Regions from separate parts of the Vibrio gazogenes genome, predicted to be linked through region 1. Evidence: predicted binding sites of a transcription regulator. Region 1 holds the regulator's gene; each other region holds the start of a gene.
What was found. Region 1 encodes CRP, which controls carbon source genes, mostly activating them, when cyclic AMP is high. Its sites were predicted from a motif close to TGTGANNNNNNTCACA; they were not measured.
Positions count from the first base shown of each region.

Region 2: the regulator CRP is predicted to act here: its motif matches at 4,845-4,860, upstream of MKS89_RS15845 (glycogen/starch/alpha-glucan phosphorylase).
Region 3: the regulator CRP is predicted to act here: its motif matches at 5,263-5,278, upstream of pyrG (CTP synthase).
Region 4: the regulator CRP is predicted to act here: its motif matches at 2,768-2,783, upstream of rppH (RNA pyrophosphohydrolase).

Region 1 covers NZ_CP092587.1:316,269-323,977, reverse strand. Annotated here, with positions in the region: gene MKS89_RS01420 (ABC transporter ATP-binding protein) at 1-1,047, shown strand, start outside; gene MKS89_RS01415 (TIGR02444 family protein) at 1,044-1,532, shown strand; gene MKS89_RS01410 (hydrolase) at 1,568-2,560, shown strand; gene MKS89_RS01405 (YheU family protein) at 2,686-2,898, shown strand; gene MKS89_RS01400 (phosphoribulokinase) at 3,018-3,887, shown strand; gene crp (cAMP-activated global transcriptional regulator CRP) at 4,172-4,804, shown strand; gene MKS89_RS01390 (DUF1338 domain-containing protein) at 4,879-5,673, opposite strand; gene astA (arginine N-succinyltransferase) at 5,738-6,760, opposite strand; gene MKS89_RS01380 (aspartate aminotransferase family protein) at 6,855-7,709, opposite strand, start outside.
Region 2 covers NZ_CP092588.1:43,528-51,236, forward strand. Annotated here, with positions in the region: gene cyoA (ubiquinol oxidase subunit II) at 1-780, shown strand, start outside; gene cyoB (cytochrome o ubiquinol oxidase subunit I) at 788-2,812, shown strand; gene cyoC (cytochrome o ubiquinol oxidase subunit III) at 2,802-3,407, shown strand; gene cyoD (cytochrome o ubiquinol oxidase subunit IV) at 3,404-3,718, shown strand; gene cyoE (heme o synthase) at 3,729-4,595, shown strand; gene MKS89_RS15845 (glycogen/starch/alpha-glucan phosphorylase) at 5,123-7,576, shown strand; gene malQ (4-alpha-glucanotransferase) at 7,679-7,709, shown strand, end outside.
Region 3 covers NZ_CP092587.1:483,463-491,171, forward strand. Annotated here, with positions in the region: gene barA (two-component sensor histidine kinase BarA) at 1-271, opposite strand, end outside; gene rlmD (23S rRNA (uracil(1939)-C(5))-methyltransferase RlmD) at 617-1,936, shown strand; gene relA (GTP diphosphokinase) at 2,047-4,266, shown strand; gene mazG (nucleoside triphosphate pyrophosphohydrolase) at 4,352-5,161, shown strand; gene pyrG (CTP synthase) at 5,363-7,003, shown strand; gene eno (phosphopyruvate hydratase) at 7,077-7,709, shown strand, end outside.
Region 4 covers NZ_CP092587.1:655,231-662,939, reverse strand. Annotated here, with positions in the region: gene ptsP (phosphoenolpyruvate--protein phosphotransferase) at 1-2,046, opposite strand, end outside; gene rppH (RNA pyrophosphohydrolase) at 2,049-2,567, opposite strand; gene mutH (DNA mismatch repair endonuclease MutH) at 3,196-3,861, shown strand; gene MKS89_RS03035 (NADP(H)-dependent aldo-keto reductase) at 4,095-5,144, shown strand; gene MKS89_RS03030 (DUF1127 domain-containing protein) at 5,247-5,498, opposite strand; gene vpsR (cyclic-di-GMP-binding transcriptional regulator VpsR) at 6,070-7,401, opposite strand.

The sequences.
Region 1 (7,709 bases):
CAATTGGATAATCCTTTTAGTTTTGAATTCAGAGAGCCGACGGCTCTGCCGAACCCGATTTTGATGATGGATGAAGTTGCTGCCGGATATGATCACGTCACAATTCTCAACCAGATCAAATTGAATCTGGTGCCCGGCAGTCGAATCGGTTTGCTTGGCCGTAATGGGGCAGGGAAATCAACGCTGATCAAATTACTCTCTGGAGATTTACAGCCGCAGAGTGGCGACCTAACCTATTCTCAGGGGGTTAAAATCGGTTATTTTGCCCAGCATCAACTGGAAACCCTTCATCCAGAAGAAACCCCTTTACAACATTTAATGCAAATCGCACCGAATCATACCGAACAGCAATTAAGAGACTATCTCGGTAGCTTCGGCTTTCAAGGCGATAAAGCCCTCGAAAAAGTCGCGCCCTTCTCCGGTGGTGAAAAAGCAAGACTCGTATTGGCATTGATCGTCTGGCAGAAACCCAATCTCCTGTTACTGGACGAACCGACCAACCACCTTGACCTCGACATGCGTCAGGCACTGACACTCGCATTGCAAACTTATGAAGGAGCAATGGTCATCGTCAGCCACGATCGCTATCTGCTTCGGGCAACCACAGATGATTTTTATCTGGTGCATGATGCCAAAGTGGCCGCATTCGATGGTGATCTCAACGATTACTACCGTTGGCTCACCGATCAGCAAAAACAAGAAAAACAGGATAAAAAAGAGCAAACGTCAACCAAAGACAGTCCGTTCAGTGCCGCGGCGAAAAAAGAACAAAAGCGTAAAGAAGCAGAACTCCGTCAGCAAACCGCACCAATTCGCAAGAAACTGACACAATTAGAACAGCAAATCGATAAATTACAAACCACGCTCAGCGATGCAGAACAACAATTAGGCGATTCGTCTCTGTATGACACGCAGAATAAAGCTAAACTTACTCAGGTACTAGCGCTTCAGGCTCAAAGTAAATCTGATCTTGAGGAACTTGAATCTCAATGGATGGAACACCAAGAGCGCCTAGAACAGATGGAACAGGAGTTCAACACTTTATGATTCAGACATCGATGTCCCTGACACTGGAACGACTTTGGCAATTCAGTTTGCGATATTACAGTGTCCGGGAGGTCAAAGAAGCCTGTCTCAGCCTACAAAACAACTACCACGGTAACGTCAATTTACTCTTACTTCTGAAATGGCTCGATGAACAGCAACTCAGTATTAAGCAACAAGACTGGCATAGCGTACTGACCAGCATTAGCTCAACCGAAGCACTGCTGAACAGCTACCGGGAACTGCGAAGAAAGCTCAAAGTTCATCTACCGGATACACTCTATCGCGAGTCACTTCAATTTGAGCTGCAATTGGAAAAACAACAACAGTCCGATTTGGTTGATTGTATTAATCAGCTCAAATTACAGCCCGGTGACTCACAATTCATGACGCAACGCTATTGCAAAGAACTGGCAGCCGATCATCTGGCTCAGATTTTCGCAAAACCTGCGTCATTTTCATCGACATATACCAAACACAAAAAATAGAGGAAGTCATCGCGGTGAGCAACACGATACAGAACGTGAGCAAAAATAGATTACTGACCTTCAATCCAGCGTCAGGCGGTGCAGCATCACACATTCAGACAGTGCTCCCCAGATGGATTCGACGTACCCCTTTATTTTCACCACACTGGGAAACACTGACGACACCGGATGATGATATTTTGAGTCTGGCTTGGAGTGAAGACCCTGAGCAGCCCAGCGCCCAAATAAAGCCTCTGTTTATTTTATTTCATGGCCTGGAAGGTAGTTTTCACAGCCCTTATGCCAATGGCTTGATGTATGCTTTTGCTCAACAAGGCTGGTTATCTGTCATGATGCACTTTCGTGGGTGCAACGGGCAACCGAATCGCCTCCCCCGGGCTTACCATTCCGGAGAAACCAGCGATCCACGCTATTTTCTGGAGCAGATCCATCAACGTTTTCCGTCAAATTACAAGATGGCTACCGGTGTGTCGCTCGGTGGGAATATGCTGGCAAATTATCTGGCAGAGTTTGCCGAACAACCACTTGTCGATAGTGCAACCATTATCTCTGCTCCCTTTGATTTAAGAGACAGTTCGAACCGTATCAATCAAGGAGCCTCACGTATCTATCAGGCTTATCTCCTCCACTCACTCAAGCAGAATGTTTATCGTAAATTAGGCACCTTACGACAAGCGATTCCTATCACCCAATCCTTGATTCGACAGCTGAAAACATTACAAGAATTCGATGATTTGATCACCGCACCATTACACGGGTTTTGTGATGCACAGGACTACTACCAACGCTGTTCGGCAATCTCGAAGCTGGGGCAAATCCGTCTGCCAACGCTGATTTTACACGCACAAGACGATCCATTTATGACGGATGCCGTGATTCCAAACCAGCCACTCCCTGAAACGATCAATTATCAACTGCTGAAACACGGCGGACATGTAGGCTTTTTGAGTGGTACGCTTCTCAAACCCCGTTTCTGGTTGGAAGAGATGCTGCCGCTCTATTATCGTGAGCAACCACGAGTATCGTGAACAACCACGAGCGTGTATATCATCACTTGCACGAAAAATCATGATTATTGCGAAACATCACACGAAATCCGTTAATATACCCCCTATACAGAAATCCCCGAGTGATAGTATAGAGAGTCATCATCATGATTATTCCTTGGCAAACGCTCGAACCGGATACACTCGATAATCTGATCCAAGAGTTTATCCTCCGAGAAGGAACCGACTACGGTGAGCACGAAATCTCTCTTGAAGAGAAGGTCGCTCAAGTCAAACAGCAGATTCAATCCGGAGAAGCAGTCATCGTCTATTCCGAACTTCACGAATCCGTAGATATTCAACAAAACAGATATCGTTAATTCATGAATTGTCCGATGACAGCACCAATTTCCATGATATAGTGAAATCGATTTCTCGTTTTTTTTCGAGAAATCGATTGATTGAGTGCACGACAAGGAATGATAAGACAAGGTATGTCATGTCAGCAAAACATCCGATTATTGCAGTAACCGGCTCTTCAGGTGCCGGAACAACAACGACTTCAGAAGCTTTTCGCAAAATGTTCAATATGATGCGAATTAAGCCAGCTTGGGTTGAAGGAGACAGTTTTCACCGTTTCACCAGGCCTGAAATGGATGTCGAAATCCGTAAGGCCAGAGAACAGGGACGCCATATCAGTTATTTCGGTCCGCAGGCAAACGATTTTCCTACTTTGGAGGAATTTTTCCGGGAATATGGCCGTACTGGAACGGGGAAAATTCGCCGCTATCTGCATACATTTGATGAGGCAGTTCCCTATAATCAGATGCCGGGAACATTCACGCCATGGCAGGATCTCCCCAATGATACCAATGTGCTCTTTTATGAAGGGCTCCACGGAGGCGTGGTTGATGGTGAAACCAACGTGTCCCAACATGTCGATTTTCTCATTGGCATGGTACCGATCGTCAATCTGGAGTGGATCCAGAAATATGTCCGAGACACCCGGGACAGAGGACATTCCAGAGAAGCAGTGATGGATTCTATCGTCCGCTCAATGGATGATTACTTAAATTATATTACGCCCCAGTTTTCCCGGACACATATTAACTTTCAGCGAGTTCCAACAGTAGATACATCGAATCCCCTGAGTGCAAAAGGGATTCCGAGTCTGGATGAGAGTTTTGTGGTCATCCGCTTACTTGGCATCAAAAAAGTCGATTTCCCTTACCTGTTAGCAATGATTGATGGCTCATTTATGTCGTGTCATAACACGATTGTCGTCCCCGGTGGGAAGATGAGTTTTGCCATGGAGTTGATAGTCCGTCCGATTCTCCAGCAATTGATTGAAACAGGAAAAATTGGCTGATCACGATTCAATGGTACGAATCGGGCTCTTTTAGTTTCCATACCGTGACCATGCGCACGTTTTTGCGTACCAAATCACGGTCCTGACACGATTAAAGTCAAGAAATTGTGTAAGAAAAAGGATACTATTTGATACCGAAACAGAAGACAACTTGCAGGCTTTCTCAAGTGCTTTTATGCTAAGTGTTTAGTTCGGGGACATGTTCAGTTTAAACGTGTTCAGTTCAAAAGCTTCGCGAAAACATGGAAAGCAGCAAGCATACCCTGCAGAGGAAGAGAGATATTATGGTTCTAGGTAAACCTCAAACCGATCCAACATTAGAGTGGTTTCTTTCACATTGTCACATACATAAATACCCTTCAAAGAGTACGCTGATTCATGCAGGCGAAAAAGCGGAAACGCTTTATTACATCGTGAAGGGATCTGTTGCAGTTCTGATCAAGGATGAAGAAGGAAAAGAGATGATCCTTTCCTATCTCAATCAGGGTGATTTCATCGGTGAACTTGGTTTATTCGAAGAAGGTCAAGAGCGGACAGCTTGGGTCAGAGCGAAATCTCCCTGCGAAGTTGCAGAAATTTCCTTCAAAAAATTCCGTCAGTTAATTCAGGTTAACCCAGACATTTTAATGCGTTTGGCAGGACAGATGGCAAGCCGCCTTCAAGTCACCAGCCAAAAAGTCGGTGATCTGGCTTTTCTGGATGTGACTGGTCGTATTGCCCAGACACTGTTGAATCTGGCAAAACAACCTGATGCAATGACGCATCCAGACGGAATGCAAATCAAGATTACTCGTCAGGAGATCGGCCAGATTGTCGGCTGTTCTCGTGAAACCGTCGGTCGCATTTTGAAAATGCTTGAAGAGCAGAACCTTATTTCAGCCCACGGAAAAACAATCGTTGTTTACGGTACCAGATGATTTTTTCAGCTTGAACCAACAAAAGAGCCATCCTCGCGGTGGCTCTTTTATTTACTACAATTGAAAATAATACATCACTGATTATTGGTACTTTCAAAAATTTTGTCCGCGGAAGCTTCAACAAATCCGGGATACAATATGCCATTTGCCATCGGGTAACGTTTAGCAAATTCATAAAAACCACCGGGAACCAACAACGCCGCTTCATCAAATTCAACAGCCACCCGATCAGCCATGGTCGATGACTGTTCCAGAAATAACTCAGGTGAGCCTTTCACTTCACCATCTGATGAATTGATCACAAAACCATGCTGGTGCAGATAAGCATTAACGTCCGCGACCTGATTAAAACGGGCCAACTGATTCACACTCACGGTAAAATGGTTTGCACCGTAACCATGTGCAGCAACCCAAGCGGCATACTCACTTTCTTCGGCCAATAGATAATACTGCTCAAGTGACACCGGCCATAAACGTCCACCATAAAGAAAATCAGCATCAGCAACCATCTCGGGCCGGACATGAGAGACCAAACTTCTCACGATCTTTTGCAAAGATTCAGAACAACGTTCAACTTCCAACTCACTGATGAACACTTTGGGTAACTTGGGATTCGGATGCTCAAAGTGCTGTGCGGCTAACATTTTGCGTTCAAACTGATAATGCCCTTTCGAAACATATCCCAGTCGAACCAATGGCTCCACTATCACTTCAAGGCTTACTTGCGGCAAATTAAATGTCCGCAACGCAATATGATCATTGATTAACGGATTATCTTCTTGGAATAATTTATGAATCCGCTGCGCTGATGGACAGAGTCTGGTTGTATAGTCTTGCCATAATGCGGCAAACAATGAGTCCAGCGTCATAGCGCCTCCTTCTTTATCAATTATCTTGGGCTGCCATCGCGTTCCTGTTCTCAGATCCAAGAGATTAACGAATCATCAGAAAACGAACCCGATCACCAGACTGAATCAGCAAAACCTGAGCAATTTCAGGCGTGATAATCACAGTCTCAGATTCCGGGTGAAAATCGACCTCAGCAATCGTCGCCCGGAAAAATTCAAATGAAGTATTACTGAGTATGACTTTCTGCCGACTCTGATGCTGTGCCACTTTGACCGTCGCAGACACCGAATGCCTGACCGATTCAATATGGCGTAAGTCACATTCAACGGTTGGGCCCGCATCAAAAATATCGACATAATTACGGCAGGAGAAACCTTCTTCTTCCAATAATTTTAAAGCAGGTTTGGTCTTATCATGCACCTTCCCAATCACAGCTTGGGCTTCAGGGCTGAGCAGATTGATATAGATCGGTAACTTTGGCATCAGTTCAGCAATGAATCCTTTATGCCCCGACCCCGTTAAATAATCTGCCAGCGAAAAATCAATGGAAAAGAAATGTTCCTGCAACCATTGCCAGAACGGAGAGTTTCCCTGTTCATCCGAGACACCTCTCATTTCAGCAATAATCGTTTGAGCAAAGCGTTCCCGGTGTTCCGCCAGCATCAGAAAGCGGCATTTTGACATCAAACGCCCGTTGAGACCGGCGCGATACTCGGGTAAAAGAAACAGCGTGCACAACTCTGAGCTCCCGATATAGTTATTGCCCAGTGTCAGTAATTTCACGATTTTATTGACGCCCAAACGACGGGAAGAATGAAGAATGGTACTAATATGATAAGAATAGGAAGGCGTATCCCAGCCGACATAGGCTTCGATTGCGGTTGTACCGGCAATTCGGCCACTTTCGCTATCCACCCCGACCATCAAGTAACTCTCATCAGTCGGAGACTGAACATCCGTTTTTGCAAAACTCGCTTCTGAATGTTCAATGCGATGAGACAACAGCGCTTCATTGACAGGCAGTGATGTAAAACCATAACCAGACTCTATCGCACAATGATAGAGCGCATTATAGTCAGTCATTGTTATGGGACGAACCACAAGCATGGATGTCTCTCCCTGAAAACCCTGAGTTCGGAATGAAACCAGTCTGACTATAAGCATAGCTCAGGATCGTTGCGAACCTGAGCTAAAGTTTAAACTAAGTTAATGATGCAATGGCTTTTTCCAGGCGTAATAAGCCTTCTTGAATATCGTCACTCTCAATCACCAGTGACGGTGTGAAACGAACCACATTTGGCCCGGCAACCAAAACGAGCACACCTGCTTTACCGGCAGCCTGTAGTATGTCACGTGCCCTGCCATGCCAGGCTTCGGTCAACACCGCTCCGAGCAATAAACCTTTGCCTCGGATCTCACTGAATATCGGATATTTGGCATTAATCCGTTCTAATCCGTCACGGAACAGCGCTTCTTTCTCTTTGACGCCATCCAGCACCTGAGGTTGAGATGTTATATTCACCACAGCTTCTGCCACTGCGCAGGCAAGTGGATTACCACCATACGTCGAGCCATGTACACCCACCTTAAAGTGAGATGCAATCGCTGTCGTCGTCAACATCGCACCAATCGGGAATCCGCCACCCAACGATTTCGCAGTACTGAGGATATCCGGTATTACGCCCGTCCCCTGATACGCATAGAAGTCACCGGTCCGACCATTACCGGTCTGAACTTCATCAAAAATCAATAATGCATTATGTTCGTCACACAGCGCTCTGACAGCCTGAATAAATTCCGTTGTCGGAGTAATGATCCCACCTTCGCCCTGTAGCGGCTCCATCATTACGGCACACGTCCGATCTGAAATCTGAGCTTTGAACGCCGCCAGGTCATTATAAGGCAAGTGAACGACATCCGAGGGTTTCGGACCAAAGCCATCAGAATAAGTCGATTGCCCGCCAACAGTCACCGTAAAAAATGTCCGGCCATGAAATCCCTGTTCAAAAGCAATAATTTCCGATTTTTCCGGTCCATAATTATCTGCCGCCCAACG
Region 2 (7,709 bases), on a different replicon from region 1:
ATCGTTGTTATCCCTGTGATACTGATGACGATCTACTTCTCATATAAATATCGATCAAGTAATTCGAACGCAGAGTACACACCAGAATGGTCCCATTCAACAAAGATTGAGTTTGTTGTTTGGACGATCCCAATCATTATTATCGTCATTTTGGCGACAATCACTTGGCGTTCAACGCACCATCTTGAACCTTCTCGGCCTTTAGCAAGTGATGTGAAGCCGATGACAATTGAAGTGGTGTCGCTTGACTGGAAATGGCTGTTCATTTATCCGGAACAGAAAATTGCAACGGTGAATTATGTTGCATTTCCAAAAGATGTTCCGGTGAAGTTCAAGCTGACTTCAGATAACATTATGAACTCTTTCTTTATCCCTCGATTGGGCAGCCAACTCTATGCGATGCCCGGTATGGTGACTCGTCTGCATTTGATTGCCAATCATGCTGGGGATTATAAAGGTATTGCTGCAAGCTTTAGTGGTGACGGATTCTCACATATGAAATTCACCGCGACGGCAACACCGGACATGGCCAGCTTCGAACAATGGGTTGAGAAAGTGAAGTCTTCTCAACAGCAGATTCATGATTTCGCCGATTATCGTGCCTTAGCGAAGCCAAGCATCGATGTTCCCGTCACTTATTATTCTCATATTCCAGATGGCCTATTCAACGATGTGGTAACCCAGTTCCCTGGTAGTATGAATATGCATATGGGAGATGGACTGGATATGGATATGGATAAACCAATGAGTCATCATTCGATGGCTGAGCATGAAGGGTGATGAGATTATGTTTGGAAGATTAACACTGGACTCCATTCCATACCATGAGCCCATTATCATGATTACCCTCTCGGTAATTGCGGTTGTCGGTTTGGCCGTCGTGATTTGGGTAACGCGGCTTGGTAAATGGCAGTATCTATGGAATGAATGGTTTACTTCGGTAGACCACAAAAAATTAGGCTTTATGTACATTGCGGTCGCATTGGTCATGCTCATCCGTGGCTTTGCCGATGCGGTGATGATGCGAAGTCAGCAAGCGCTTTCTGCTGCTGGTGAAGCCGGTTATCTGCCGCCACATCACTATGACCAGATCTTTACTGCTCACGGTGTCATCATGATTTTCTTTGTGGCAATGCCACTGGTTATCGGTTTGATGAACATTGTTGTGCCGCTACAGATTGGAGCGCGTGATGTTGCTTTCCCGTATCTGAATAACCTGAGCTTTTGGTTGTTTGTTGTGGGTGTGATTTTGACTAACCTGTCCTTGGGTTTGGGTGAATTTGCCCGTACCGGTTGGTTGGCTTATCCGCCGCTGTCAGGTATCGGTGCGAGTCCGGGGGTCGGGGTTGACTACTGGATTTGGGCACTACAGATATCGGGTGTCGGGACCACGCTGACCGGGGTGAACTTCTTTGTCACCATTATGCGGATGCGTACACCGGGAATGCCACTGATGAAGATGCCAGTTTTCACTTGGGCTTCATTGTGTGCCAACATTCTGATCATTATTTCATTCCCAATTCTTGCTGTTTCGATCGCACTATTGACGTTAGACCGTTATCTGGGTTTCCACTTCTTCACCAACGATATGGGTGGGAACATGATGATGTATATCAACTTGATCTGGGCATGGGGTCACCCTGAGGTATATATCCTTATTCTGCCTGTTTTCGGTGTGTTCTCTGAAGTGACCGCGACCTTCTCGCGCAAAAAGCTGTTCGGGTATACGTCTCTGGTGTGGGCAACGATTGCCATCACGATTCTGGCCTTTATTGTCTGGCTGCATCACTTCTTCACAATGGGCGCGGGTGCGAATGTAAACGCCTTCTTTGGTATCGCAACCATGATCATATCGATCCCGACAGGGGTGAAGATCTTTAACTGGTTGTTTACGATGTACAAAGGACGCGTTCAGTTTACATCACCGATGATGTGGACAATCGGATTCCTGATTACATTCAGTGTTGGTGGGATGACTGGGGTTCTGATGGCTGTTCCCGGTGCAGATTTCGTGCTACACAACAGTGTATTCTTGGTTGCGCATTTCCATAACGTCATTATCGGTGGTGTGGTCTTCGGCTGCTTTGCTGCAATTACTTACTGGTTCCCGAAAGCAACTGGTTTCACTTTGAATGAAACATGGGGACGCCGTGCCTTTTGGTGTTGGTTGATTGGCTTCCTGATGGCCTTCCTGCCATTGTATGCACTTGGCTTTATGGGGATGACGCGTCGTTTGAGTCAGGATATCAGCTCTGATTACTTCCCACTGCTTGCGACAGCTGCGATTGGGACAGCGATTGTTGCTCTTGGTGTATTGTGTCAGGTGACTCAGATCGTTGTTAGTATCAGAGATCGTGAGCAAAACCGTGATGTCACAGGCGACCCGTGGGATGGCCGGACGCTGGAATGGTCTACTTCTTCTCCACCACCGTTTTATAACTTTGCGGTGATCCCGAAAGGGGATGAGATCGATGCTTTCTGGTATCAGAAACAGAAAGGAGAGCATTCGCTTGATGAAGAAATCGAATATGAACCGATTCATATGCCGAAAAACACCCCGACAGGTATGTATGTCTCTGCATGTTCTCTGGTCTTTGGTTTCGCAATGATCTGGTATATCTGGTGGCTGGCAGCGATTGGCTTTATCGGTATTGTTGTCACGAGTATTTGGCATAGTTTTAACGACGACGTTGATTATTATGTTCAGGTGGATGAAATCAAAGCGATTGAAGATGAGCACCGCGCTCAAGTTGCGAAAGCAAAGGCGGCATCTCAATCGAAAGATGATATGGAGGTGAAGTATGCAGGCTAATTCTGTTGCAGCTCACGCACATGATCACCACCATGATACCGGTGGTAACAAGCTGTTCGGTTTCTGGATTTATCTAATGAGCGACTGTATTTTGTTTGCATCGTTGTTTGCAACTTATGCAGTGCTGTCTAATGCAACCGCTGGTGGTCCCAGTGGTAAAGAAATCTTTGAGTTACCATTTGTTTTTGTCGAAACCATGTTGCTACTGCTAAGTAGTATTACTTTTGGTTTTGGCATGATTGCGATGAAACGCAAACAGATCGGTGCCCTGAAGTTGTGGATGGTGATTACCTTCTTGTTTGGGGTCGGCTTTATCGGGATGGAAATCTATGAATTCCATCATTTGATTGTCGAAGGCTATGGACCTGATCGCAGTGCGTTCCTGTCTGCATTCTTTACGCTGGTTGGAACCCATGGTCTTCACGTGACCTTTGGTTTGATTTGGTTGTTCGTATGTTTCTGGCAATTGAATACCAAAGGGCTGACTGACATGATCGAAACTCGATTTGGCTGTCTAAGCTTGTTCTGGCACTTCCTTGATATCGTCTGGATTTGTGTATTTACATTCGTTTATTTAGTTGGGGTGACATCATGAGTAACCAACACGCTGACTCAGGAGTGAAGGGATATGTGATTGGCTTTGTTGCCTCTCTGATCTTAACGATTATTCCTTTTTACTATGCTGCGACACAAAGCCTATCGACCGGGACGACATTTGCTGTTCTGTTCGGTTGTGCCATTGTTCAGGTGATTGTTCACTTTGTCTACTTCCTGCATATGGAAACCAAGACGAGTGAAGGTCGCTGGAATTTTATTTCACTGGTGTTTTCCGCGATTGTTGTTCTGATCCTGATAGCGGGTTCTATCTGGATTATGTGGAACCTGAACATCAATATGATGATGTAGGCGCAGACTGATGATTAAAGGGTATCTGTCGATCACCAAACCGGGCATTATCGTTGGGAACCTGATTTCTACGGCTGCGGGATTTTTTCTCGCAGCTAAGACTGAATCAGCAACATCAATGTTACTGCTTTGTACGCTGGCCGGTGTAGCTTTGATCATCGCGTCAGGGTGTGTCATCAATAATATTTTTGACCGTGATATTGATAGCAAAATGGCACGTACCAGCCAAAGATTGTTGGTACGTGGTGAGATTAATGTCGATCATGCATTTATCTACGCCATTGTCTTGCTACTTGCCGGAACAGCACTGCTGTACCAACAGACCAACCCACTGACCGCTGTTGTGGTTTTATTGGGTTATGTCTTTTACGTATTCTTTTATACGATGTGGTACAAGCGGATGTCTGTCTACGGCACACTGGTTGGGAGTATTTCTGGCGCAGTGCCACCATTGGCTGGTTATCTGGCAGTCGCCAATTACATCAGTCTCGAAGGTGTTTTGCTGTTTAGCTTATTCTGCCTATGGCAAATGCCGCACTCTTATGCGATTGCGATGTTCAGGCTTCAGGACTACCGTCAGGCGGGGATTCCGGTACTGCCGGTGGTTGCAGGGATCGATAAAGCTCGCAAACATATGATGGCTTATGTGGTTGCCTTCAATGTGGTGGCGTTGGGGTTATACCTCGTCGGCAATACAAGTTACGAATACTTGGTCGTTGCTTCGGTTGTTTGCTTTATGTGGACCCGAGTGACGTTCCGTCGCATGACGTCGGATAACTTCGAAGCATGGTCAAAAACGGTGTTCAAGCACTCGTTGATTGTGGTGATGAGCTTCAGTGCCGTCCTCGGTATTGAACTGATTCCACTGAGTTTCTGAGTCGCATAGATCGTCATATAAGCATTGTAAAGGCATCATTTGATGCCTTTATTTTTATCACCTTCAATCACACATCTGTGAATTTTCTTGTCTATATGCTTTTCTGAATAGAACGCAACTGATTGTAAGTGTTTACTTACATTCTGATATTGTAACTTTGGAAGCCGTTGACTAAGTCTGGTTAAGACGAAAAATTGAGAAAAAAATATTATATCACTGGCACTTTGATTAGATATTATGTTATCAATATGTGATATTTGTCACTTTTTGTAGACTTTATTGACTGGAAAAGACACAAGGAGTTCAATTTTACGACTAAGGTTACTATCTAAAGGTATTGTGAATCATGCCCAACACAGAAGTTGACATGCATCACATTTCAACATGGTAAGGCTGCTGTATACCATATGATTTTTATGACTGAACGGAAGTGACTGCAACAGTCTCTTCATATCTGACATATCTTCGTTCCTAGACTGGCGGAGGCGGATTTCAGTCAGCTCGTTACCTGTTTGGGAGGGGTTACGATGAAAGCAGTATTGCAGAAGTCGTTTGATAAGACGTTATTTCTGGAGAATGTTAAGCGTCATCTGACATCAACTTACGCGACAACCGTCGAAAATGCGACTAAGCGCTCTTGGTATTTGGCCATGTCCCGCGCGTTAGCAGAACTCACCACATTTGACCTATTGGAAACTGAGCAGGATGAGCGGATTCTGAATGCGAAAAGTGTCAATTATCTTTCTCTGGAATTTCTGGTTGGCCGTTTGACCGGTAATAACTTACTCAATATGGGCGTTTATGAAGCTATTGCTGACGCCGTGGCTGATCTGGGGCTTGATTTAACCGACCTGCTTGAAGAAGAACGAGATCCGTCGTTGGGGAACGGTGGTTTAGGACGTTTGGCTGCTTGTTTTATGGATTCACTGGCGGCACAGGAATTTCCGACAGTCGGTTATGGACTGCATTATGAATATGGTTTGTTCAAACAGTCGTTCGAAGAGTGCCACCAGAAAGAAGCTCCGGATGCCTGGTGTGGGATTGAAGGATATCCGTGGGAAGTTGCACGACCAGAACTGGCACAGGAAATCGGTTTCTACGGTTATGTCACCACCGAAACGGTTGACGGGCAGGAAAAACGCAAATGGGTTCCGGGCATGACGGTTAAGGGGATGCCATGGGATATTCCGGTGGTCGGATATAAAAGTGAGACGGTGTATCCGCTGCGTTTATGGGAATGTCGGGCGATTGCACCATTTTCTTTAGAAAGCTTTAACAACGGCAACTACTTTGAGGCACAGCACGGTTTGATTGATGCCGGCAACATTACCAAAGTGCTCTATCCGAATGATAACCATGAAAAAGGGAAGACACTGCGTTTGATGCAGCAGTATTTTCACAGTGCTGCTTCTGTCCGGGATATTCTTCGCCGTCATCAGGCGGCAGGACATCAACTGGCAGAGTTGCCCCAGTATGAAACAATTCAGCTCAATGACACCCACCCAGCTATTGCCATTCCTGAACTGATGCGGATTTTCGTCGATGAACAAAACATGTCTTGGGAAGATGCATGGGGCATTTGTCGCCAGACATTTGCCTATACCAATCACACTTTGTTGCCTGAAGCGTTGGAGACATGGGATGAGGTGTTGATTCAGCGTCTGTTACCGCGCCATATGGAAATCATCTATGAAATCAATCACCGCTTTTTACAGGAAGTTCGGGGAAAATGGCCCGGAGATGGTGATAAGCAGCAAAAGCTTTCGATTATTCAGGAAGGCTTTCACCGGATGGTGAGAATGGCAAACCTTTCTGTTGTCGGATCCTATGCGGTCAATGGCGTTGCCGCACTCCACTCTGCGTTGGTGAAACAAGACCTATTTCCCGAATTTAATGAACTGTATCCGAATCGGCTGAAGAATGTCACCAATGGCATCACCCCCCGGCGCTGGTTGCAGTATTGTAATCCGGGATTATCCCATCTCATTACCGAAAAAATAGGGGATCACTGGCCAGTTGCGCTGGATGAGCTCGCACAACTCACTCAATGGGCTGATGATAGCGAGTTTCAGCAGGCATTTATGGCGGTCAAAAAAGACAACAAAGTCCGTCTGGCTAAGTGGGTCAAAGCCAATATGGACATTGAGCTGAATACCGACGCTATTTTTGATGTGCAGATTAAACGGCTTCATGAATATAAGCGGCAACATTTGAATATGCTGCATATTCTTTCGCTGTATCACCGATTGCTCAATCATCCCGATTTTGACATGGTGCCCCGAGTGTTCATTTTCGCGGCTAAAGCCGCTCCGGGCTATTACCTTGCCAAAGAGATTATCTATGCGATTAATAAGATCGCGGAGAAGATCAACAGTGATGAGCGGGTGAATGACAAATTGAAAATTGTATTCATTCCCGATTATCGGGTCAGTATGGCTGAGATCATCATTCCGGCAGCGGATGTGTCTGAGCAAATATCAACGGCAGGTAAAGAGGCATCCGGGACCGGCAATATGAAAATGGCGCTGAATGGCGCGTTGACGATCGGAACGATGGATGGGGCAAACGTTGAGATTCGGGAAGAAGTTGGTGATGAGAATATCTATATTTTTGGATTAGAAGTCGAGGATATCAATCGTCTCAGAGTTAGCGGATACAACCCATTTGATTATTACAATGCGGATCCGTTACTCAAAGCTTCGCTTGATTTACTGAACGGTGAAGAATTTACTCCCGGAGAACCGAGAAAACTCAGAGCCACCTATGAAAGTCTTTTGGATGGCGGTGATCCTTACTTGGTGCTTGCTGATTTTGCTTCCTATATCGAAGCGCATGGTCAGATTGATGCGCAGTATCGCGATACGGCAGGGTGGGCGAAAAAAGCGATCTTGAATACAGCCTTGGTCGGTAAATTCAGTTCAGATCGAAGTATTCGTGATTATGTCGACCATATATGGAAGCTTAAATCGGTCCCACGCTAAGGTGATGGCGTGGTATGCCGGCGGTGGTTGAGAACGGCTGACCATCGGACGCGAACGGTGACTAGAGTGTCATCACTTCATATCAGGGGAGCACCCATGGAAATTGAACAAGACTGCTTATTGGCGGTCGCCC
Region 3 (7,709 bases), 170 kb from region 1:
CGAAAACCGCGATACTCCGGACAAATTGAGAATTCTTGCGGTGTGCATAACTGATGATTCGTCTGACCGATTCTCGGCTATGCTTTTCTAACCCTTCTTCACTCGCGATAGCCAGCGGCTCGATGATATTTGAGCCGGCATGAATCACCTGAGACTCAAGATCGTGGTAACGATTATAAGAAAAAAATGCACTTAACAGCAGGCCGATGATGAGGGTCGGTGCCAGCGTGAGTGTGATGACGCGAGTGCGCAAGCCATATTTGGTGGTCATGAGTCTCTAATTATCATAATGAAGATCAGAAATAACGCATCGAATCATGCACTTTTCTGCTTTTGGTTGAGGTTTTCTTCCGTCACGGAGAAGCTTTATTTGAGTTGCTAGCTTAATCAAGTCATCGACAATTCACAATTTATTCTTGTTAAGAATAGTGAGGATTTCACGAAATTTTATGCCGTTTGATTGTCCGTTTTTTTCTCAGCGGATTATTTGCTAAACATCGTGATGTGGATATGGGAAAATAGCAAAAAATTTGCAAGTCTCTACTGTGATATCGACGGCTCGAACGGGCAGGGGTAACACGGTATTCGGCAACATCACAAGCGGTAATGTATTTATATGGCTCGTTTTTTCCAACCTAAAAAACAATCTACGATTAATAAAAAGCATCAGTTGGTTCAGGTAGCACGCATGGATCACCATGGTGAGGGTATCGCTTATCTGGAAGGAAAACCGGTTTTTATCGAAGGTGCTCTGCCGACAGAACAGGTTCTGATTCAACTGACAGAAAATAAAAGTAAGTATGCCCGGGCGAAATTGATCCAAGTACAACAGGAAAGTACAGAACGAACCAAACCGTTCTGTCCGCATTATCATCGTTGTGGTGGCTGCAACCTGCAACACCTGAGTCATCGGGAGCAAGTCAGATACAAGCAGGAATCGCTATCACAACTGCTGAATAAATTTGCCGGGTTATCTGTGCCACTCTCTCCGGTTGTTTCTGACGTGGATTTGGGATACCGGCGTCGGGCTCGGTTCAGTTTGAAGTGGGATACTCAATCGAAACGTTTGGCATTCGGTTTTCGTCAGAAAAGTAGTAACCGTATTGTCGATATTGAACATTGTGCGGTATTAGCGCCCACTTTAGCGTCACTGATTCAACCCCTCAGAGTGTTATTTGAGTCGATGTCGCAGCCAGAAAAACTCGGGCATCTGGAATTGATTGCGGCTGATAACGGAGCAGTGATGCTGCTGCGTACTCTCGGTCCGCTGACGGATGCCGATCAGGCTGATATCGTTACTTTTGCGCAGCAACAGCAGGTTTCACTCTATATGATGACCGAGGCTGGCAATTCTCGTTTACTGGATGGGCATGAACCTGTTTATCGCGATACAGGGATTGAAATCTCTTTCCTGCCCCACCATTTCATACAGATAAATCGACACATTAATCAGAAAATGGTACATCAGGCGCTTGCTTGGCTGGCACTCAATGAGGAAGATCGTGTGCTAGATTTATTCTGCGGTGTTGGTAATTTCAGTCTGCCAATCGCGCAACAAGTGAAGTCGCTTGTCGGGGTTGAAGGCATTGAAGAAATGGTTGTTCAAGCGCGTAACAATGCAGCACTCAACCAGATTCACAATGCCGTTTTTTATCAGGCGAATCTTGAGAAAACGTTGATCGACATCGAGTGGGCACAGGCGAAATTTGATAAAGTATTGCTCGATCCTGCCAGAGCTGGCGCAAAAGGTGTTATTGAGTTGCTGTCTGATTTCGGGGCTCAGCGCGTGGTTTATGTGTCCTGTGATCCCGCGACACTGGCCAGAGATAGTCAGCAGTTGTTACAGCAAGGATATCAGTTAGAGAAAGTGGGGATGCTGGATATGTTTCCTCACACAAGTCATCTGGAATCGATGGCTTTGTTTACCAAAATGTAACGTGGGTTGTAAAACCGTCAGGTGAGGTGAACTCATCAATAGCGATAGGGTCAAAGTCAAACTACGGGCCCTCAATAAACGAACATAAAACTAGGACGAAATAGAGAATAATGGTTGCGGTAAGAAGCGCACATCTGAACCCAGACGAACAATTTGAACCCGATAAGTGGATCGCCAGTATTGTGCGAGACCCCAAAATCGCGGAGCGACTGAAACAGGTCTATCGACAGATGGAAAACTTAGTGGTCGATCATCCGGCCGGGCCGCTGTTACTGTGGCGTGGTCGTGAGATGATCGAAATACTGGTGACGCTATCGATGGATCAAGAGACGTTAGTCGCAGCGTTACTGTTTCCAATTGTGTCTGGTGGATTGCTCGATGCTGAAATTTTGCAAGAACGCTATGGCAAAGACATTATCAAGTTGATTGATGGTGTTGAGGAGATGGCCGCTATCGGGCAATTGAATGTCACGATGCAAGGCAGTGAAGCCTCAACGCAAGTGGATAATGTCCGGCGGATGCTTCTGGCGATGGTTGATGATTTCCGTTGCGTCGTGATTAAGCTCGCTGAACGAATTTGTAATCTCCGTGAAGTGAAAGATCAACCTGACGAAATCAGACGTCAGGCGGCAAAAGAGTGTGCCAATATCTATTCGCCATTAGCCAACCGTCTGGGAATCGGTCAGTTGAAATGGGAAATGGAAGACTATGCATTTCGCTATCAACAACCGGATACCTATAAACAGATTGCCAAGCAGTTGTCTGAACGACGGATTGTTCGTGAAAGATATATTCAGGAGTTTGTTGAAGATCTGCGTGAAGAAATGCATCTGTCAAACATTCATGCCGAAGTCAGCGGACGTCCGAAACATATTTATAGTATCTGGCGTAAGATGCAGAAAAAGAGCCTGGCGTTCGATGAGTTATTCGATGTTCGGGCGGTTCGGATTATCGCCGAGAAACTTCAGGATTGTTATGCGGCTCTCGGGGTGGTTCATACCAAGTATAAACATTTACCCAGTGAATTTGATGACTATGTCGCCAACCCGAAACCGAATGGATATCAGTCGATTCATACGGTGATTCTTGGTCCTGAAGGGAAAACGATTGAGATTCAGATTCGAACTCGCCAGATGCATGAAGAGTCGGAATTGGGGGTTGCTGCCCACTGGAAATATAAAGAGGGTAGTTCTGCCGGACATCGTGGCTATGATGAAAAAATTACATGGTTGCGCAAGCTGCTTGACTGGCAAGAAGAGATGTCGGATTCCGGTGAAATGCTGGATGAGCTGCGCAGTCAGGTATTCGATGACCGGGTTTACGCCTTTACGCCCAAAGGGGATGTTGTCGATTTGCCGATGGGCGCAACACCGTTGGATTTTGCTTACCATATTCATTCAGAAGTGGGGCATCGCTGTATTGGGGCGAAGGTCGCCGGACGCATTGTTCCGTTTACCCATAAACTGACGATGGGTGATCAGGTTGAAATTATTACAGCCAAAGAGCCGAACCCATCGCGAGACTGGCTCAACCCGGCATTGGGTTTTGTCCATTCCGGACGAGCCCGGGCGAAGATTAACGCTTGGTTTAGAAAGCAAAGTCGAGAGAAGAACCTCGAAGCCGGGCGGGAGATTCTGGAAACGGAACTGGCAAAAATTGGTGCGACACTGAAAGATGCCAGTGAATATGCGCTGAAGCGCTTTAACGTCAATTCGCCCGATGAATTATATGTCGGGATCGGTAGTGGTGATTTACGGATCAACCAGATCGTCAATCACATTAATGCCTTGGTCAATAAGCCGACAGCGGAAGAAGAAGATCAGCTGGTTCTTGAAAAGTTACAGGAGAAGGAGCTGAAAACAGCCACGCCGGCACCGAGTAAAGATGCCGTGGTGGTTGAAGGCGTCGATAATTTAATGACGCACTTGGCGCGTTGTTGTCGCCCGATTCCCGGTGATGAAATTAAAGGCTACATTACTCAGGGACGGGGTATTTCTGTCCACCGGAGTGATTGTGAACAGCTGGAAGAGCTCAGTCATCATGCGCCGGAACGGATTATTGATACCGTTTGGGGGCGCGGACTGCTTGGTTCTTACGTGTTGACCGTTCGGGTTGAAGCGATGGAGCGGGGTGGATTGTTAAAGGATATTACGACGCTGTTGGCGAATGAAAAAATCAAAGTGACCAGTATGAAGAGCCGAACCGATCATAAACGTCAGCTTGTTTATATGGATTTTGATTTGGAACTAACCAGTGTGGAAGAGCTTACACGAGTCTGTCAACGCATCGAGCAGACGAAAGATGTCCTGTCAGTCAAACGACTGGGATAACGAGTATTGACATGCTCATGCCAGTTAAGTCGTTACAGAAAGCGAGGGTGATTCCTCGCTTTCTCTTTGAAGCAGAAGGAAGGTTATGTCTCATCCAATTGAACAGTTAAAGCAGATCATGGCACAACTCAGAGATCCTGAGTCCGGCTGTCCATGGGACCAAAAGCAGACATTTGAAAGTATCGTTCCTCATACCGTGGAAGAGACTTATGAAGTGATCGATGCCATTCATGCCCGGGATTTTGAAAATCTGCAAGAAGAATTAGGTGACTTTGTTTTCCAAGCCATTTTTTATAGTCAGTTGGCGCAAGAACAAGGGTTATTCGATTTTGATGATGTGATTCGAAGTGTCAATGAGAAGCTGATCCGTCGCCATCCGCATGTTTTTTCTGATCAGGTTTTTGACAATGAAGCGGCCATTCGGGCCAACTGGGAAAAAATCAAATCAGCAGAAAAATCCAGTGCAGGTCGGCAAGAGCAAAGCATTTTGGATGGCGTGCCTAAATCGCTTCCTGCATTAAGCCGAGCCTATAAATTACAAGCAAAGTGTGCCAAGCATGGGTTTGACTGGGATACTTTGACACCTGTTGTGGAAAAAGTGCGAGAAGAGCTGAATGAAGTGATTGAAGAGGTGCGTTGCTCACCGCAGGATCCTGCGGCTATCGAAGATGAGTTGGGTGATCTGTTGTTTGCGGTCGTGAATCTGACTCGACATTTAAAGCATCATCCTGAGTCTGCACTTACGCGAGCAAATCAGAAATTTTCCAGACGCTTTCAAGGCGTCGAAGCGCTGGCTAAACAGGAAGATCAATCACTCGATGACTATACACTCAGTGAATTAGATCGTTTCTGGGAACAGGTGAAGCTCCAAGAGAAAAATCAGGGTTCTGATTGAACTCTGGCTTTGGATTGAAGTCCTTATAATGTAGCCCAACCAGAATGAGCTACAATTGTGCTGATTGGATTTGATTTGAAGCAAAAAAGAAAAAGTGGGAGTGTGATAAGTTTCACGTTGTGGCGTTAATGGGGTTCTGGTATATTTACATCCCGTCCAGAAGAAATCCATTTCCCTCATTCAACCAATTTCAGGTTAAACATGACGACAAAGTATATTTTTGTGACTGGCGGGGTCGTATCCTCTCTAGGTAAAGGCATTGCAGCAGCATCTCTTGCAGCGATTTTAGAAGCGCGTGGTCTGAAAGTGACCCTCATGAAGCTCGATCCATACATTAACGTGGATCCTGGCACGATGAGTCCGACTCAGCACGGTGAAGTATTCGTCACTGAAGATGGTGCGGAAACCGATCTGGATTTGGGGCATTACGAGCGCTTTATCCGGACCAAGATGACCAAACGGAACAATTTTACCGCTGGTCGTGTATATGCGGATGTTTTACGCAAAGAACGTCGTGGTGACTATCTCGGTGCGACTATTCAGGTCATTCCTCATATTACCAATTCGATTAAAGACCGTGTGATTGCCGGTGCCGAAGGGCATGAAGTCGCAATCGTTGAAATTGGTGGTACGGTTGGTGATATCGAGTCGCTACCGTTCATCGAAGCCATTCGTCAGCTTGCTGTAGACATTGGTCGTGAAAATGCCATGTTTATGCACTTAACCTTAGTCCCTTATCTGGCCGCTGCCGGAGAAGTGAAGACGAAACCAACCCAGCATTCCGTGAAAGAGTTACTCTCTATCGGTATTCAGCCAGATATCTTGATCTGTCGTTCTGATCGCATCATTCCCGCCAATGAGCGGAAAAAAATTGCGCTGTTCTGTAATGTGGCAGAAAAAGCCGTTATTTCAATGAAAGATGTTGATTCTATTTATAAAATTCCTCAACTGATCAAGTCGCAGGGACTGGACGATTTAGTTTGCTCTCGTTTCGGTATTCAAGCACCGGAAGCCGACCTGTCTGAATGGGAACAGGTCATTTATGAAGAAGCTAACCCGACAGGTGAAGTTGTCATTGGCATGGTTGGTAAATATATCGAGTTGCCTGATGCGTATAAATCAGTCAACGAAGCTTTAAAACATGCGGGTCTGAAAAACCGTTTGAGTGTTCAGATCAAGTATATTGATTCTCAGGATCTGGAGAATAAAGGCGTTGAACTGCTGGAAGGACTGGATGCGATTCTGGTGCCGGGCGGATTTGGTGATCGCGGCGTCGAAGGCAAGATCTTAGCTGCTCAATATGCGCGGGAAAATAAGATCCCTTATCTGGGCATTTGCCTGGGAATGCAGGTTGCCTTAATTGAATATGCGCGTCACGTTGTGGGTATGGAAGGCGCGCATTCAACCGAATTTAATCGAGCAACGCAATATCCGGTTGTGGGTCTGATTACCGAGTGGACCGATTCTGAAGGTCAAGTTGAAGAACGTTCTGAGAAATCAGATTTGGGTGGAACAATGCGTTTAGGTGCGCAGTTGTGCCATCTTGAAGAAGGCAGTAAAGTTCATGCTCTATATGGCAGTAAAACCATTTATGAACGTCACCGTCATCGTTATGAAGTGAATAACGTGCTTCGTCCTCAAATTGAAGCGGCGGGACTGAAAGTTTCTGGTTTATCTGCGGATAAAAAACTGGTTGAGGTGATTGAGAATCCGGATCACCCATGGTTTGTGGCTTCTCAATACCACCCTGAGTTTACTTCAACACCTCGAGATGGACACCCACTGTTTTCTGGGTTTGTAAAAGCCGCTGGTGAGTATCAGCGTCGCAATATTGAGAAATAAAAGGACACGGGTAACGGTAGGGAATACGGTTACCCTAAGATTTGACATTTAAATTCAAAGAGAGGAAACATTAATGTCTAAGATCGTTAAAATTCTAGGTCGTGAAATCATCGACTCTCGCGGAAACCCAACTGTAGAAGCTGAAGTCCACCTAGAAGGCGGTTTCGTAGGTATGGCTGCTGCACCATCAGGTGCATCTACTGGTTCTCGTGAAGCGCTTGAGCTTCGTGATGGCGACAAGTCTCGTTTCCTGGGTAAAGGGGTTCTGAAAGCGATTGAAGCTGTCAACGGCCCAATTGCTGAAGCGCTGATTGGTAAAGATGCGAAAGATCAGGCTGCTATCGATCAGGTCATGATTGATTTGGACGGTACTGAAAACAAATCTAAGTTCGGTGCGAATGCGGTTCTGGCTGTTTCTTTGGCAAACGCAAAAGCTGCAGCTGCAGCAAAAGGGATGCCTTTGTATGAGCACATTGCTGAATTGAACGGTACTCCTGGCGTATTCTCTATGCCATTGCCAATGATGAACATCATCAATGGTGGTGAACATGCAGATAACAACGTTGATATTCAAGAGTTCATGATTCAACCTGTTGGCGCAAGCACACTGAAAGAAGCACTACGTATCGGTGCAGAAGTTTTCCATAACCTGGCTAAAGTTCTGAAAGCAAAAGGCTTGAACACGGCTGTTGGTGATGAAGGTGGT
Region 4 (7,709 bases), 340 kb from region 1:
ACCGATTAAAAGCAACGCCCCGATCGGATCACCGGCAAGCTCGCCACACACACAGACATTAATCTGATGCTGATGGCACACATCAGAGATATGTTTTAACGCCATCAAGACTGACGGATGCATGGATTCATAGACATCAGCAACCCGGGCATTGTTCCGATCAACCGCTAATAAATATTGCGTCAGATCGTTTGTTCCCACTGAGATAAAGTCAACTCGGTCAGCCATCTGAGGTAAAAGGTAAATCATCGATGGCACTTCGAGCATAATCCCGATTGCAGGCATTTTCACCCGTTCATCCACTGCCGAAACTTCCATAAATGCCTGTTCAATAAAAGCAAGTGCATCATCGAGTTCTTTCATGCCGGAAATCATCGGTAACAGAATACCCAGATTACTCGTCTCGATGCTGGCTTTGAGCATCGCCCGAAGTTGAATCAGAAAAATATCCGGATGATCGAGTGTGAAACGGATACCACGCCACCCTAAAAATGGATTATCTTCTTCAATTGGCAAATAAGGTAAAGGTTTATCACCACCGACATCTAATGTTCTCATCACAACCATCTTGTCGGGATGCGAGCATAGTACCTGACGATAAATTTGAATCTGCTCTTCTTCGGAAGGAAAACGATTCTGTAATAAGAACGAGATTTCAGTCCGGTACAAACCGACACCATCTACCCCTTGATTCACTGCGGTATTGTTTTCGGTATTCAACCCTGCATTCAACAAAATATTGACCGGATATCCATCGCTCGTAATCGCTTTCTCGGCAAGGCTTTGATTGACCATTTCAGACAATTCACCTTCTTCTTCCATCAGCTCTTGGTATTCGGCCAGAACTTCGGAATCCGGTGAAATATGAATGAAGCCACTGTAACCATCGACAATCGCTAATTGATTATTAATCTCTTTAAAATTTAAAGAAACACCCATAATGGCAGGAATTCCCAAGGCTCGGGATAGAATCGCGGCATGGGAGTTAGCAGCACCTTCGAGTGAGACAACAGCCAAGAGTTTATCTTTTGGAATACTGGCCAGAATTGAGGCGGTTAATTCTCTGACGACAAGAATGATCGGCTTTTCCAGCGTCAACTCGTCCTGTTCACTGTTGTACAAAAAGTACAACATCCGCTGCCCGAGCTCCCGGACATCTTGAGCTCTTTCTCGCAGGTAAACATCCGACATTTGGGAAAAACGTTCGACATATGCTTCAACCACCTGACGTAAAGCCCAGTCAGCTCGATCACCTTTGAGAATCTGCTCTTTCAGATCTTTACGTAACATCGGATCATTGAGTAAATGGGTAAACAGATCAAAAATAGCCAGCGTTTCTTTGTGAATGTCACCATCCAATTTCTTACGCATTCGCCGAAAATCGCTCAGAGCCTTTTCAACCGCTCTGGATAACCATTCCTGTTCTTTCTTGACGTCAAGCGTCGACGCTGGCAAAACATTCTCTAGCTCCGGTTGAGAGTTATCCCACCAGAACTCACCAATGGCGACTCCCGGAGAAACCCCAATACCACGCACGACCGGTTGTTGTTTCGCCAGAGACCAGAGCCCTTGAGACTGCGCATGTGCAACCAAAACAGCCAACTGGGCTGAAAGCGTCACCATAAAGGATTCTTCGATTTCACTAAATTGGCGAGGAGAACGTTGCTGGACAACCAAAACACCCAGCACTTGTTTGCGGTAAATAATAGGGGCACCTAAAAAGCTTTGGTACACCTCTTCGCCAAGCTGTCTGAAGTATTTGAAGTCAGGATGTTTAGAGGCTTCGGCCAGATTGATCGGTTCAGCAGAACGTTTAACTAATCCGACCAACCCCTCGTCAAAGCCGATATGTATTTTATTGCCTTTAAATTTCAACCCTTGCGTCGCTATCAATTCAAGGCGTAATTTTTCTTCATTGGCGAGATAAATCGTGCAGCATTCAGTATTCATCGCTTCACAGGTTTGTTGCACCAGAATATCGAAGGCCTGATGAACATCTTCAACTTTTGAAACCTGTTCCATAATGTCCCGAAGCTGAGAGAGCATGTTTATCCTCTTTTCCCTTTCCGTTTACCTTTTACTTTCCGTGCTTTAAATGGCATCGCAATAGAAGCAAACTCTTTCATTGCCCGCCGATAAACATCACGTTTAAAGGAAACAACCTGCCTTACCGGATACCAATAACTCACCCAACGCCAACCATCAAATTCAGGGGTTACTCCACGCTGCATGTTAATTTTAGACTCATGACTCTCTAAACGCAGAAGAAACCATTTCTGTTTTTGTCCAATACAGACAGGTTGAGAATCCCAGCGTACCAATCGTTTGGGAAGTTTGTACTTTAACCAATGACGACTAGAACCAATGACCTTCACATCCGTTTTTGTTAAACCAACCTCTTCGTATAACTCTCGGAACATCGCTTGTTCCGGAGTTTCACCATGATCAATTCCGCCCTGAGGGAATTGCCAAGAGTGTTGTCCGTATCGTTTCGCCCAGAATACCTGACCATGGTTGTTGCAGATTACAATTCCGACATTCAGTCGATAACCATCGCCATCTATCACTGGCAAACCTCTAATAAAATTTAACTTCTCCTGATTTTTTCATAGATCCCCAGATGTAGCAAATATCCATTGACAATAAAAACAAAAATCCCCCGTGGACTAAATTTGATATTTCACATCAGGATAAGTAACTTATTAACACAAGATGACAAATTTAGCGGATCTTATTCACCTTTTCTGTGAGTAACTATGTGAAAAAGTGATAGATTACTCACAATATTTAGATCTTCCTCTCACAATAAATCTTTCAACGACCACTATAAAAATTAAACTAATAATTACTTATCAATAAGTTAAATCAACAGACATCATACTTACGATCCCAATTGGATTCACAAGGATCAATCGCCTCACCACATTGAACAAAGATCAACCACTACCATTTTTATCCACACGACAACCGAGATTTCGCTGAAAAAATAACAGAACCCGCCGAAAAAACCTGTATATTTATCCATATAGTGAAACAATAAATCATCACATATAAGAATCCTGTGGATAAGCTGAGGACATCATCAGAGAACAGCACTTTCAGACAAACCATGACGACCTCTCATTTCATCTGTTAGACTAGCGCGTATTACATCCTGAACTGATGCGCTTCCGCCACGAATATCCGAAAGATCTTATGAGACCAGAACCAAAAACAGAGCGTGAATTACTTGACAGAGCTTGGGAGATAGCCGGACTCAGTTTTGCAGAACTTGCAGCCATTGCCCGGATGAAAGTCCCGATGGATCTGAAAAAAGATAAAGGCTGGGTCGGGCAACTTCTCGAATGGCATTTGGGGGCAACAGCAGGAAGCAAACCGCAACAAGATTTTGAAAAACTGGGAATTGAACTGAAAAGTATTCCCATCAGCTATGTTGGCAAGCCACTCGAAACCACATTTGTCTCCGTGGCACCACTCACAGGTGTCCATGGTTTGACATGGGAAAACAGCCATGTCAGAAACAAATTGTCACGAGTCCTCTGGATTCCCGTTGAAGGAGAACGCGATATTCCGCTCTCTGACAGAAAAGTCGGTGCACCACTGTTATGGAGTCCCTCACCTGAACAAGAAGCACAACTCAAAAATGACTGGGAAGAACTCATGGAGTTCATTGTGCTAGGGCAGATCGAACAAGTCACAGCCAGACATGGAGAAATCCTTCAATTACGCCCGAAAGCAGCCAATAGTCGAGTCAAAACGGAAGCTTACGGTTATAACGGAAAAATAATCCGTACACGTCCCCGAGGGTTTTATCTACGGACGCAATTTACCGCGCAGATCCTCGCTCATCACTTCATATAGATACGGCATCATTTACATCTGACAACGGCACCATAACGAGTATCGTTCCAACCTTGCTGTTCAGCGCAATGCTGTAACTCGTCACCAATCTTTTACGATTAATTTCTATTTCCTTTTCGGTAGGAATTTCGCTTATAGTGAATGACGAAGCATATATAACCACGCTCAAACCTAATGAAGATATGCAGTCAGAGCTACTGGATAATTGGTTCTCTAACAAGAAAGGAAGTCATATGCATTATACAAAGCTGCCTCACTCAACATTAGAAGTCAGTAAAATCTGCCTTGGTACCATGACCTTCGGTCAACAAAATACATGTGATGATGCTTGCAGCCAACTTGACTACGCCCTCGAACGAGGCGTAAATTTCATTGATACGGCAGAAGTCTATCCGATTCCCCCTTCTCCGGAGACTCAGGGAAGAACAGAAGAATTCATCGGCCACTGGCTTGAAAAGTCAGGTAAGAGAGAGAAAATCGTTCTGGCAAGCAAAGTTGCCGGGCCAGTGAACGCCGGACCAAGAAATCCACTTCAGATCAGGGAAAATATGGCCCTGGATCACCGTAATATCCATCAAGCCATTGACGATAGTCTCGCGCGCTTGAAAACCGATTATATCGATTTGTACCAACTCCACTGGCCACAACGCCAGACAAACTGCTTCGGAACACTCAACTATCCCGAACTTCCGGAACAAGAAGAAATCACATTGATTGAAACACTTGAAGCGATGACGGATCTCGTCCGGGCAGGAAAGGTTCGCTATATCGGTGTTTCCAATGAGACCCCTTGGGGCGTGATGACCTATCTTCGCTTAGCCGAAAAACATGATTTACCTCGAATTGTCACGATTCAGAATCCATATAACCTACTGAACCGTAGCTTTGAGATCGGCCTGTCAGAAATCAGTCATTTTGAAGGGGTGCAATTACTGGCTTACTCCCCACTTGCATTTGGCATTCTCAGTGGAAAATACCTCGATGGCGCCAAACCGGAAGGAGCACGTTGTACACGCTTTGAACGTTTTAAACGCTACTTCACTCCTCAAGGAATCAAAGCTACCGAAGCTTATGTTCAACTTGCCCGAGATTATCAACTCGATCCGGCGCAAATGGCGCTGGCTTTCGTCAACCAGCGCTCTTTTGTCGGTTCCAACATCATCGGTGCGACGACATTAGATCAATTAAAAAGTAATATCGATAGTATTGATGTCACATTGTCGGATGAGATCATCGGCAAAATCAATGACATTGCCACGACCTACCCCAACCCTTGTCCGTAATTTTTACTGATATTGATTGCCCTGAACCTTATCGAAGGTCATCTATGGGCTGAGTGAGTACCAGGCCAAAAGGGATTGAAACACCCTTTTGGCCTGCTTCAGTTATGTCGGTATTCGCAATGATATAAACTGACTGAGCAGGTGCATACGACGTGCCACACGCTGATCTTCATTGATTGAACGACCAAAGGGGCGACCATCAGCTTCCAGACCGATATCACGCAATAAATATGGGTTATCCCATGGAATATCGTAAGCACTTCGACTTACTTTTCTTCTCCATACCCGTTCTTCACGACGTAAATCGGCTCGAATGAGCCATGCTGCGAGTGATAAATAAAGTGAATGACGCATAGTAGTATCTCCTGAGGATCATTGGCCGGAGGAAATCTAGCGACACTTAACAGAATGCAGAATAGGGAATTGAATTCTTTGACTTATTAAGCTGCTACATTTCCGCAGCCTAATAAAAAAGCTTACGGATTGATTAACTAAAAATATCTCGTTTCATTTGTCGTGGCATGCAATGAGTAGCACTTGCCAGCAAGTTACAAATAGAATGAGATGAAGACACACAAACAAAAATAATGAAGAGTATAGATTTCATAGCGTGTCTCCTTTAGTTATTACAATCCAGTTAATATTTATGGCCGAAACCACAGCGATAATTTAATGGCAACAAGACAATAAATCAATCAATGAACGAACGATATTCTAAAAAAAATAGATTAGTTCAATAATCAACAATCACCCATCTATTCATGATGACATTTAACTAGAATAAATTATTTTATTGAAACAATTCACTAACACTATTTTAAATCATACGAATATCTGATAAAACGAAAAAAGCCTTACTGAAATCATAAGGCTTTCAAACTGCATCATACAACTTTGCTAAAATAAGATGTCCCAAAAAATATAATTAGTTCATATCTTCAGAAATTAAATTATGTTTATTCAACAAACGATACATTGTCGCTCTTGATATACCTAACTCTTTTGCTGCCTGAGTAATTTGCCCGGAATTAGACTCAAGCACCAACATCAACGCTTCTTTTTCAGAACGTTCACGGATACTTTTCAGACTTAATTTTCCATCCTCAAATTTTGGTAAATCTAGGTTACTCTCACCGAGCATAACGGTATCAGACATCAGAACCATTCGTTTTATCTGATTGATTAACTCACGAATATTTCCTGGCCAATGGTAACGGGAAAGCATTTTGAGTGCATCTTCTGTAAAACCACGAGCCTGAGCGTTGTACTCTTTTGAAAATTGCTGAAGATAATGACGGGCAATTAAAGGAATATCTGAAACACGTTCTTTTAAACTAGGCACATTAATTCGCAATACATTAATATAGTGATATAGCTCGTCATTGAAATTACCATCAATCAAAGCCTTCTCTATATCTGTCGCATTTGCGGCCAATATTCGGACATCAGCAGTCTGGATCCCTCTTGATGTCTCTACCGTTCCTTCTTGGAAAAAGCGGAGTAAATTCAGTTGCTGATCTTTCGTAATCGATAAAATATCATTCAGAAGAACCGTGCCCCCATCTGCTTTTTCCAGAATTGAAATAAAATCATCATCAGCATCGATACCAAACAATTCCATCGCAAAACGTTTTTCGGACATCGCTCGACAATTCACAGAGATAAATGGCTTTTTAGAACGGGAAGAGGAATGATGGACTGCTTTAGCAACCAACTCTTTCCCTGAACCACTTTCACCATGAATCAAAATACTCACATCGGTCGGTCCAATTCGTTTGATCTGATCACGGAGTCGTTTCATTGAAACCGACTCGCCAATCAAACCAAAATTATCGTTTACCCCGTAGTGAGGCCATACTTTTTTCTCAAGCTTCAACATTCCAAGCTGATGTCCAATAGTGCTCAACAACTGCGCATCAGGAATTGGCGCAGTAAAGAAATCAATACAAAAATTCACAATAAATTGACATATTGTATCTGAGCTTAATTGTGACTCGCGAATGAATGCCAGCCATCGAACTTGTCTATGACTACTAACTAAGTTCGCAACCCCATTTAAACTGAACTCATCGTGACTTAAATCGACAATACCAATACAAGGACCGACTTCATCAAACAAGACATCTGCCTTTCTTAAATCGCCGACTTGAGAACATCGCCAACCAACTTGTTCTAATACCGAAAGCCATGGTTCATACGTGCCACCAACCACGATAAGAGAACCTGGCACAGAGTCCATACGGAACTGATTACCCATGAACTATTCCTTATCATTTATTCATATTGTTATGTTATTTGGGGGCTTATATAGTATTAATTATTAATAATTACGCTACCATAGGCACGAATTAAAAAACGCACATTCTTAATTATGAGACTAACATAAGAAATTACATAAAAAGAACAGAAGCGATAAAATACTACGACCCGTTTTCCTTATCCGATGACAACTACTTAGATATATCCCCCCTTTCAACTCCTCTAATATATGAAATCATCACTGGTCTAATCATCCTACCTTCTCTTTCAGATAAAACAAAGCCTTTCCCGAAGGAAAGGCTTTCC